DNA from 2 places in the Microaerobacter geothermalis genome. Region 2 is predicted to be linked to the other one. Evidence: riboswitches for the same ligand, from Rfam matches in the RefSeq annotation. Region 2 holds a riboswitch; the other holds the start of a gene.
The links. A riboswitch is a leader RNA that binds a small molecule or an ion and turns the genes downstream of it on or off. The one in region 2 is predicted to bind S-adenosylmethionine.
Positions count from the first base shown of each region.

Region 1: it holds a riboswitch for S-adenosylmethionine, as region 2 does, so the genes downstream of both, L1765_RS10050 (PLP-dependent aspartate aminotransferase family protein) here and L1765_RS09670 (aminotransferase class I/II-fold pyridoxal phosphate-dependent enzyme) in region 2, are expected to answer to the same signal.

Region 1 is NZ_JAKIHL010000024.1:42,785-47,472, forward strand. Features, by position in the region: gene L1765_RS10045 (trans-sulfuration enzyme family protein) at 1-555, opposite strand, end outside; gene L1765_RS10050 (PLP-dependent aspartate aminotransferase family protein) at 747-2,513, opposite strand; SAM riboswitch class I at 2,586-2,697, opposite strand; gene phnC (phosphonate ABC transporter ATP-binding protein) at 2,805-3,542, opposite strand; gene phnE (phosphonate ABC transporter, permease protein PhnE) at 3,542-4,300, opposite strand; gene phnD (phosphate/phosphite/phosphonate ABC transporter substrate-binding protein) at 4,363-4,688, opposite strand, start outside.
Region 2 is NZ_JAKIHL010000023.1:11,591-16,278, reverse strand. Features, by position in the region: gene sat (sulfate adenylyltransferase) at 1-434, shown strand, start outside; gene cysC (adenylyl-sulfate kinase) at 469-1,068, shown strand; gene L1765_RS09675 (1-aminocyclopropane-1-carboxylate deaminase/D-cysteine desulfhydrase) at 1,113-2,132, shown strand; SAM riboswitch class I at 2,207-2,327, shown strand; gene L1765_RS09670 (aminotransferase class I/II-fold pyridoxal phosphate-dependent enzyme) at 2,403-3,593, shown strand; gene L1765_RS09665 (aminotransferase class I/II-fold pyridoxal phosphate-dependent enzyme) at 3,556-4,688, shown strand, end outside.

The sequences.
Region 1 (4,688 bases), on a different contig from region 2:
AGTGGTAAAGGTATTGTCTACTACTACCTTTATACCATGGTTTCTGGCAATCTCCACCACCCTTCTGATATCAATTACCTTTAACAGGGGATTGGTAATCACCTCAGTAATGAGAAGCTTCGTTTCTTTCTTAATGGCCTTTGACCAGGAAAGCTCATCGGTCAAATCCACAAAGGTAGTTTCAATGCCGAAACGGCTTAATTCATGTTCAAGGAGAGTGGAGGTTCCTCCATAAATTTCCTCATTGCATAAGATATGATCCCCTTGACCGACATAAGTAAGAATGGCAGCCAATATCGCAGACATACCGGAAGAGGTTGCAACTCCATCACTTCCATCTTCCAGTTGAGCCACTGCTTCCCCCAGAGCCCGTTGATTGGGATTTCCCATTCGGGTATACATATACCGATCCCCGTGTTGGTAATAGGCTTCTGATTCATCCAAATCCTTAAACGTAAATACAGACGTTTGATAAATAGGTAAGGTTTTGGACCCGTTTAATTCTTCTTTCTTTTTTCCGCCATGGACAGATGTGGTTGAAAATCCCTGTTTCATCTTTTACCGCCTCTCATTACTCTAACATATCCTTAGGTCAACTTAACATTCACACGCATACTATTATTGATGGAATGTTTTTGAAGACTCCGTTCTTTCGTCTTCGAGCGGACCTGAACACTTCTCGCTCAAACTCGACTAGCAAACGTGTGTACCTTTAATTCCATATCTATAGTCGGGATTGATGGAATTTAAATAGGACAGTATGTGATGATCGTCCCTTTTAGCCTTTGAGTTTCCTTATAAATGCATCGATTGTGCACCACTTCCATACCATGGCTGGCGGCCACTTCCACCGCTTCAGGGCTGATTACTCCTTCTTGTAGCCAGAATACATGGGGGTTAATTTTGGCTGCTTTATGGGCAACTTCCACGGCATATTCAGGAGCCCGGAATACCAGAACCACATCTACCGGTTCAGGTATCGACGCTAGATCAGGATATACCTTTTCACCCAAAATCTCCGTTTCCTTTGGATTTACAGGGATAATTTTATACCCAAGCCGCTGAATTTTTCTTGCAGTTCTATAGCTGGGTCGGGCCGGATTGCCAGATAAGCCGACGATGGCAATGGTCCTGGGGTTCTGACAAACCCATTTAATGATTCCTTCGTCATTGACGATGATTCTTCTTCCATCCGGTCCTTCTCCAGTGGGAGAATAACCTAACCCGTTGGCTTTCCTTAAGGCATTATCCAAATCCGTCATTAAGTCAACAGGGGATTCCAATCCCACAGACAGACGAATCAGATCCTCAGAGACTCCTGCTGCAATTAATTCTTCCTTAGATAATTGCTGGTGAGTGGTACTTGCCGGATGAATCACCAGGGATTTGGCGTCTCCCACATTGGCCAGGTGGGACCAAAGAGAAAGACTGTCGATGAACTTAGCACCAGCTTCCCTTCCCCCTTGAATCCCAAAAATAACCATTCCACCAAAGCCTTTATCCAGATATTTCACGGCTAAATGATGGGTAGGATGATCTTCAAATCCCGGATAAGAGACCCACTCCACGGCTGGATGCTCTTTCAAATAGGAAGCAATCTCCCTTGCATTGTTGGAATGTTCTTTCATTCTCACATGAAGGGTCTCCAGCCCCTGAAGGAGCATAAACGCGTTGAAGGGACTGATACAAGAACCTAGATCACGCAGAAGCTGGACCCTAACCTTCGTAATAAAAGCTAATGAACCAAAATCCTCATGATAGCGAACCCCATGATAACTGGTATCCTCTTGGGTAAAGCGGGGGAATTTCCCGTTATTCCATGGGAAGCGCCCTCCATCCACAATCACTCCACCAATGGAGGTTCCATGGCCTCCAATCCACTTTGTCGCCGAATGAACCACGATATCCGCTCCCCATTCAATGGGTCTGCACAGATAAGGCGTGGCAAAAGTATTGTCGATGATGAGAGGAATTCCTGCATCATGGGCTACCTTGGCTACCGCTTCGATATCTAATACATTTAATCGCGGATTCCCAATAGTCTCACCAAATATGGCTTTTGTTTTTTCCGTAATGGCCTCTTTAAAATTGTCTGGATTGGATGGATCAACGAACTTCACCTTAATTCCATAGCGAGGGAGAGTTGTAGAGAATAAATTGTAGGTTCCCCCATACAAGGTTGTGGCCGCAACAATTTCATCCCCTGCTTCCGCAATATTCATGATAGAAAGGCTGATGGCTGCTTGACCGCTTGAAGTGGCCAATGCCCCAACTCCTCCCTCCAGCAGGGCCACTCTTTTTTCTAACACATCTGATGTGGGATTCCCAATACGTGTGTAAATATTCCCTGCTTCATCCAGAGAAAATAATCTCTGGGCATGTTCTGTGCTTGTGAAGGCATAAGAACTGGTTTGGTAAATGGGGACAGCCCTCGATCCGGTCGTAGGATCAACTGCCTGCCCTCCATGCAGCAATAATGTCTCCAATTGATAAGTTTCCGGTTGTTTACTCATTTATTCCCCTCCTTAAAATAAAAAACCTTCTTCAATAAGAAGAAGGTCCAATGTTCACAATTTTCCTCCTTCCTCTTATCTTTCAGGAAAACATCCTGCAGGAATTGGCACCTGTCTAATTCCACACGGAAATAGCGGTTGCCGGGTTTCATCGGGCCAGTCCCTCCACCTCTCTGGATAAAAGGCGAAACATATATGAAATTTTAAAGGCAATTTCTTAACTTGAAATTTATTGTAATTCAGTTTAAGCCCATCGTCAAGAAAAATTCTTTCTACGGTCTATTCTACGGCCTATCCAGCTTCTCCATATATTCTTAAGATCTGTTCTTCGGTTAATGCATCAGGCTGGCCATCGAAAACGATCCTTCCTTTTGCCAGACCAATGATACGGGTGGCATACCGTCTGGCGATTTCCGTATCATGGAGATTAATAATCATGGTGATGCGGTCCTTCTCATTAATTTCTTTTAATAAATCCATAATGGCCCGGCTGGTGACCGGATCCAAGCTGGCTACCGGCTCATCCCCAAGGATTATAGACGGATACTGCATTAATGTTCTTGCAATTCCCACCCTTTGCCGTTGTCCTCCGCTTAAATCCCTTACCTGTTTCTTGGCAAATGGCGCCATTCCTACCTTGGAGATTAACTCTTCGGCCAGTTTCCACTCTTTCCTCGGTAATCGGTTTAATAAAATTCTCCAAACCGGATATCGACCATAGCTTCCAACCAGAACATTTTGAAGGGTATTAAATCTCGAAATCAGATGAAAATCCTGAAAGATCATGCCCATTTCCCTGCGAATTTCCCTTAGCTGTTTCTTCCTCAGCTGTCCCATATCCATCCCTTTATAAATAATCGAACCTGATGTGGGTTCTAGCAACCGGTTAATACATCGAATAAAAGTGGACTTTCCGGCTCCGCTGGAGCCAAGAATGGCGACAAATTCCCCTTCATTAATTTCCATGGATACACCATCCAGAGCGATTTCTTTATGATAATGTTTTACCAAGTTCTGAACCAGTAGCATTAAATCACCTTCTTCCGAACAAAGGTGCTAAGGTAATCCACCAAAAAAACCAATACCATAAATACAACCACTTCTGCCGTAACGGCTGTATAATTGAAAATTTTGTAATCAATAAACAACATGTTCCCCAATCCACCGCCGCCAATCAAACCTAAAATCAATGAGGTTCTGATCGCTACTTCAAACCTGTAAAAGTAATGGGACAAAATGTTGGGCAAGATTTGCGGCAGGATACCATAGAGAGCAATAATAGTCTTTTTAGCTCCCACTGAGGTGATCGCCTCTACCGGTCCCCTGTCGCTGGATTCCACCAATTCAGAAATAAGTTTTCCCAATACTCCTATATTATGAACCATAATCGCGATGACGGCAGGGAAGGGCCCCAGTCCAAAGGTGGCAATAAATATAAGTCCTAGCACAATTTCCGGAATCGTCCTGATAAAGGTCAGGATGCTTCTGATAAGATGATAAAGCCCCTTAGGACTGGTATTATATGCAGCCAAAAAACTGACAGGTATAGCCGCAATTACCGCCAAAAAAGTTCCTAAAAAAGCAATAGCCAGAGTAATGCCCGTATTCTTAAAAGCAAGGGGCAGAACACTCCAGTCTGGAGGGAACCATTTGGTTTTTAAAAAGTTCCAACTTTTTTCTATATCTAATAAAGCACTCCAATCAAATTGGGTGACTCTCATGCTCCACGATAAAAAAAGCACTGACAACAAGGCCAGTACTATCCAGTTCCATTTTTTCACCATCATCACCTGTCAGTATGGTACTCTACTCGAATAAAATCCTGTTCAAAAATGAGAAAGTAAGGGTATTACTTGATTCTGCCATCGGCTTTAGCAGCCTGGCGAATGGATTCATAATCGCTGTCTGAAGCTTTTATAAATCCGGACGCTCCAAAGGCATTTAAAATTTCTGGATCCGTGATGCCTAAAAAAGCCTCTTGTAACTTTTCAATCGTCGCTTGATCAGTTCCTTTTGCCACAGCCCATGGATATTGAAATAATTTGTCTGACTTCCAAATTACTTTAAAAAGATCTCCATCTACTTTACCATTCTTTATTAAAATATTAAAGATGGCACTGTCAATGGCACCTGCCGTCACTTGCTTGTTTTCTACAGCAATGGCTGTTGCATCGT
Region 2 (4,688 bases):
ATTACCCGCAGGATCGCGTCTTTCTGGCGGTTTTCCCAGCTGCAATGAGATATGCCGGTCCAAGGGAAGCCATCTTCCATGCTTTGGTCCGGAAAAACTACGGATGCACCCATTTTATTGTAGGACGGGACCATGCCGGTGTCGGTAATTACTATGGAACCTATGATGCCCAACTGATTTTTCATCATTTCACTCATGGGGATTTGGGGATTACCCCACTGTTTTTTGAACACAGCTTTTACTGCAACAAATGCGGAAATATGGCATCTACAAAAACTTGTCCCCATGGAAATGAGAATCGTCTTATCCTATCCGGAACCAAAGTCAGAGAGATGCTTAAGAGAGGAGAAGCGCCCCCTCCAGAGTTCAGCAGACCGGAGGTTGTGGATGTTCTGATTAGAGGAATGAAAGTGCAAACTGGAACGACTTTCTGAGAATCCTTACATTTTTAGAGAAAGAGGGGATTTGATGTCCAACCAAACTATTTCAAATATTGTCTGGCAAGGCTCTTCCGTTCATAAACCGGAAAGGCAGCAATTAAACGGGCATAAAAGCTGCATCCTTTGGCTTACAGGATATTCCGGCTCGGGGAAATCAACCCTGGCCAATGAGGTGGACAAACGCCTTCACCAGATGGGAGTGCGAAGTTATGTTCTTGATGGTGACAACATCAGGCATGGATTAAATAAAGGGCTTGGTTTTACACCCGAAGACCGAAGGGAAAATATCCGGAGAATCGGTGAGGTAGCCAAGCTGTTTGTAGATGCTGGAATGATTCCCATTACCGCTTTTATTTCACCTTTTCGCGAAGACAGGCAGTTGGTCAGAAACCTGGTTGAACCTGGAGAATTTATTGAAGTTTATGTAAAATGTCCATTAGAAGAGTGCGAGCAGCGGGATCCGAAGGGGCTCTACAAAAAGGCCAGAATTGGAGAAATTCCGGAATTTACGGGAGTCAGCTCTCCCTACGAAGAACCGGAAAATCCGGAATTGATCATTGAAACCCATCGATTCACCATTGATCAATCTGCCGAAAAGATCATCCAATATTTAATGAAACGTATCTAATCATTCCATTTAGATTCGAGAAAGTTAAAAGAAATTTTCAGTGTATGCCGAATCAAGAATTTAGGGTTTTGCATCATTGGTTAACATTTGTCAATTCCATTGGAGGAGTTGAAAAAATGGTCAAAAAATTAGCCTTAAGCTTCACCCCGACCCCTCTGCATTTGGCTGAACGGTTAAGTGAACATACCGGTACGGAAATCTGGATCAAAAGAGACGATCTGACCGGATGTATGGCTACCGGGGGGAACAAGATCAGGAAACTGGAATATATCCTGGCCGATGCTTTGGAAAAGGGAGCGGATACGGTGATCACGACAGGAGGTCCCCAATCCAACCATGCCAAAGCAACGGCTGCCCTGGCAGTCAAAGTCGGACTTAAGCCGGTTTTAGTCTTGGCCGGTCGTGATCCGGGGCATCGGAGAGCCAATTTATTTATCGATACTCTGGTCGGTGCCGAGATTCGCTTTAGCGGGGCGAGAACAGCGGAAGAAATGGAAGAAGCTTTAATCCGGACATATAATGAATTCCATCTGAAAGGAAAAAAACCGTATCTGATTCCGATTGGCGGTTCCAACGGTTTGGGCAGTCTGGGATATCTGGATGCCTATAAGGAGATTGAAGGCCATCATTTTGACTGGATTGTGGTTACCGCCGGATCGGGGGGGACATTTGCCGGAATTTATCTGGGGAACCGTCTTTCTCGTGACCGTGCCAAACTGCTGGGAATCAGTCCCTGGCTTCCCAAGGAGGAAATTTCCCTTAGAATCAGGAATTGTATTCGGGAAGTTGACAGGGACTGGATGGAAGAGGACTTATTGATTGATGACCAATACATCGGGCCCGGATACGGAAAAACAACTCCGGAATCCGTTCATGCGATTCAGCTGCTGGCTCAGCTTGAGGCGATTCTGCTGGACCACGTCTATACCGGGAAAACCATGGCCGGTTTGCTGGACTATATTAACAAGGGAATCATCACTTTCCGTGACCGTGTATTGTTTTGGCATACCGGCGGGGCACCGGGCTTATTGGCCATACAGGACTGGTGGTATAATCATGATTAAGAAAATTTCGATAACCCTATTGACAGGGAACCTATGACAGGTTAGAATGACAGCATCGTATTAATTGAATAGCATTCTTATCAAGAGAAGGCGGAGGGACTGGCCCGATGAAGCCCGGCAACCGACTCGGCGGAGTATTCCAAAGAGAACGGTGCTAATTCCTGCAAAATGAGTTTTCATTTTGAAAGATAAGGCTGGAACCGACCTGTCTTCGGAAACCGATACCCCTTTCAAGATGAAGGGGGTTATTTTTTTTGGGGGGTAATGAAAATGAACGTAGAGACGAAGCTGGCTCAAATTGGAAATCGAAGGGATGAAAAAACCGGTGCCATCAATTTTCCAATCTATCATTCTGCTGCTTATCAACATCCGGAATTGGGGGAAAGCACCGGTTACGATTACACAAGAACCGCAAACCCGACAAGAACCGTATTGGAAGATGCCATAGCCACTCTGGAAAAGGGGGATCGGGGATTTGCGTTAAGTTCCGGCATGGCAGCAATCCAGGTGATATTTTCACTTTTTTCTGCCGGGGATCATATCGTGGCATCCCTTGATTTGTATGGAGGGACCTATCGGCTGTTCGAACAGGTGTTAAGGCGGTTTTCATTACAGTTTAGCTATGTTGATGCAAGGGACATGGATTCGGTTGAAGCTGCCATAGGCCCTTCTACGAAAGCGATATTTATAGAATCTCCTACCAATCCCATGATGCATGAAGCAGACATCCATCAGATTGCCCGACTGGCAAAGAATAAAGGGCTGATCACCATTGTTGACAATACTTTTCTTACCCCCTATTTTCAAAATCCGATTCCATTAGGAGCGGATATCGTTGTACACAGTGGAACGAAGTATTTAGGGGGACATAATGACGTATTGGCAGGATTGATTGTATCCAAGGGTGAAGAGATTTCTGAGAAATTATCCTTTTTGCATAATTCGATCGGTGCCGTATTGGGTCCCCAGGATTCCTGGTTGTTAATTCGGGGGATGAAAACGTTGGCTTTACGCATGGAAAAACATCAGCGAAATGCCAATAAAATCGTTTCTTTTCTGAAAAAGCACCCCTGTGTGGAGGAAGTGTTTTATCCCGAAGGAATCAAGGGACAGACGAAGGGTAACGGAGGAATGATCTCCTTTCGCCTGAAGAAAAAGGAGTGGATTCCAACGGTATTAAAAAATTTGAGGGTGATTTCATTTGCGGAAAGCCTTGGCGGGGTAGAAAGTTTGATGACCTATCCTTCTGTTCAGACCCACGCGGACATTCCTGAAGAGATTCGGCGGAAAGTAGGCGTGTGTGATCGTCTGCTCCGTTTGTCAACTGGGATCGAACATGAGGAAGATTTAATCGGAGATATTTCTCAGGCGTTGGATTATGCCGTAAATGAAGAAAACATTCACCGGAATGGAGGGGAATTGGATGAAATTTTCCACGCAAATCATTCACAATCCTTATAAAGTGGATCCATATACCGGAGCCTGTAGCACTCCTATTTACCAGGCTTCCACCTATCATCAGTTTGATGTAGATCAACCGGGCCCCTATGATTATGCCCGGTCAGGCAACCCAACCCGCCATGCTTTGGAAGAGACGATTGCATTATTGGAAGGTGGATGTAGAGGGTTTGCCTTTTCATCCGGCATGGCTGCCATTTCAACGGTTTTTCTCCTCTTATCTTCAGGAGATCATGTGGTCATTTCTGAGGATGTTTATGGGGGGACCCATCGAATTGTCACTCAGGTGTTATCCAGGTTGGGGATTTCTGCCACCTTTGTTGATACAACAGATATAAACGCCGTTGAAGAGGCCATAAAGCCAAACACGAAGGCGATCTATGTGGAAACCCCTTCCAATCCGTTGCTGAAGGTTACCGACCTGGGAAAAATTGAAGAAATCGCTAAACAATCGAAATTGCTGTTTATTGTGGACAACACTTTTTTGACTCCATACTATCAAAGGCCGATTCAATTTGGTGCAGACATTGTCATTCATAGTGCCACAAAATTCATCGCCGGACATAGCGATGTGATTGCTGGACTTGTTGTGGCAAAAAATGAAGAACTGGCTGAAAAAATCGGGTTTTTACAAAATTCATTTGGAGCCATACTGGGGGTACAGGATTCTTGGTTGGTGTTAAGGGGATTAAAAACCCTGAAAGTACGTCTTGATTCTGCAACGAATGGGGCAAAAATCATTGCCAATTGGCTCAAAGAACAGTCCTATGTCAAAGAAGTGTATTATACGGGACTTCCTACCCACCAGGGACACGACATTCAGAACAAGCAGGTGACTGGACATGGTGCGGTGTTATCCTTCGACGTTGGAAATGCCAGCATGGCCAAAAAAATCATGAAGCGGGTGAAAATACCGGCAGTTGCTGTAAGCCTTGGTTCGGTGGAATCCATTCTCTCTTATCCGGCATTGATGTCCCATGCGGCGATGCCGGAAGAAGAGCGGAGAAAAAGGGGAATACATGATGGATTGTTGCGTTTGTCTGTTGGTCTGGAGGATCCCCATGATTTAATCGAAGATTTGGAGCAAGCCATGTTGCC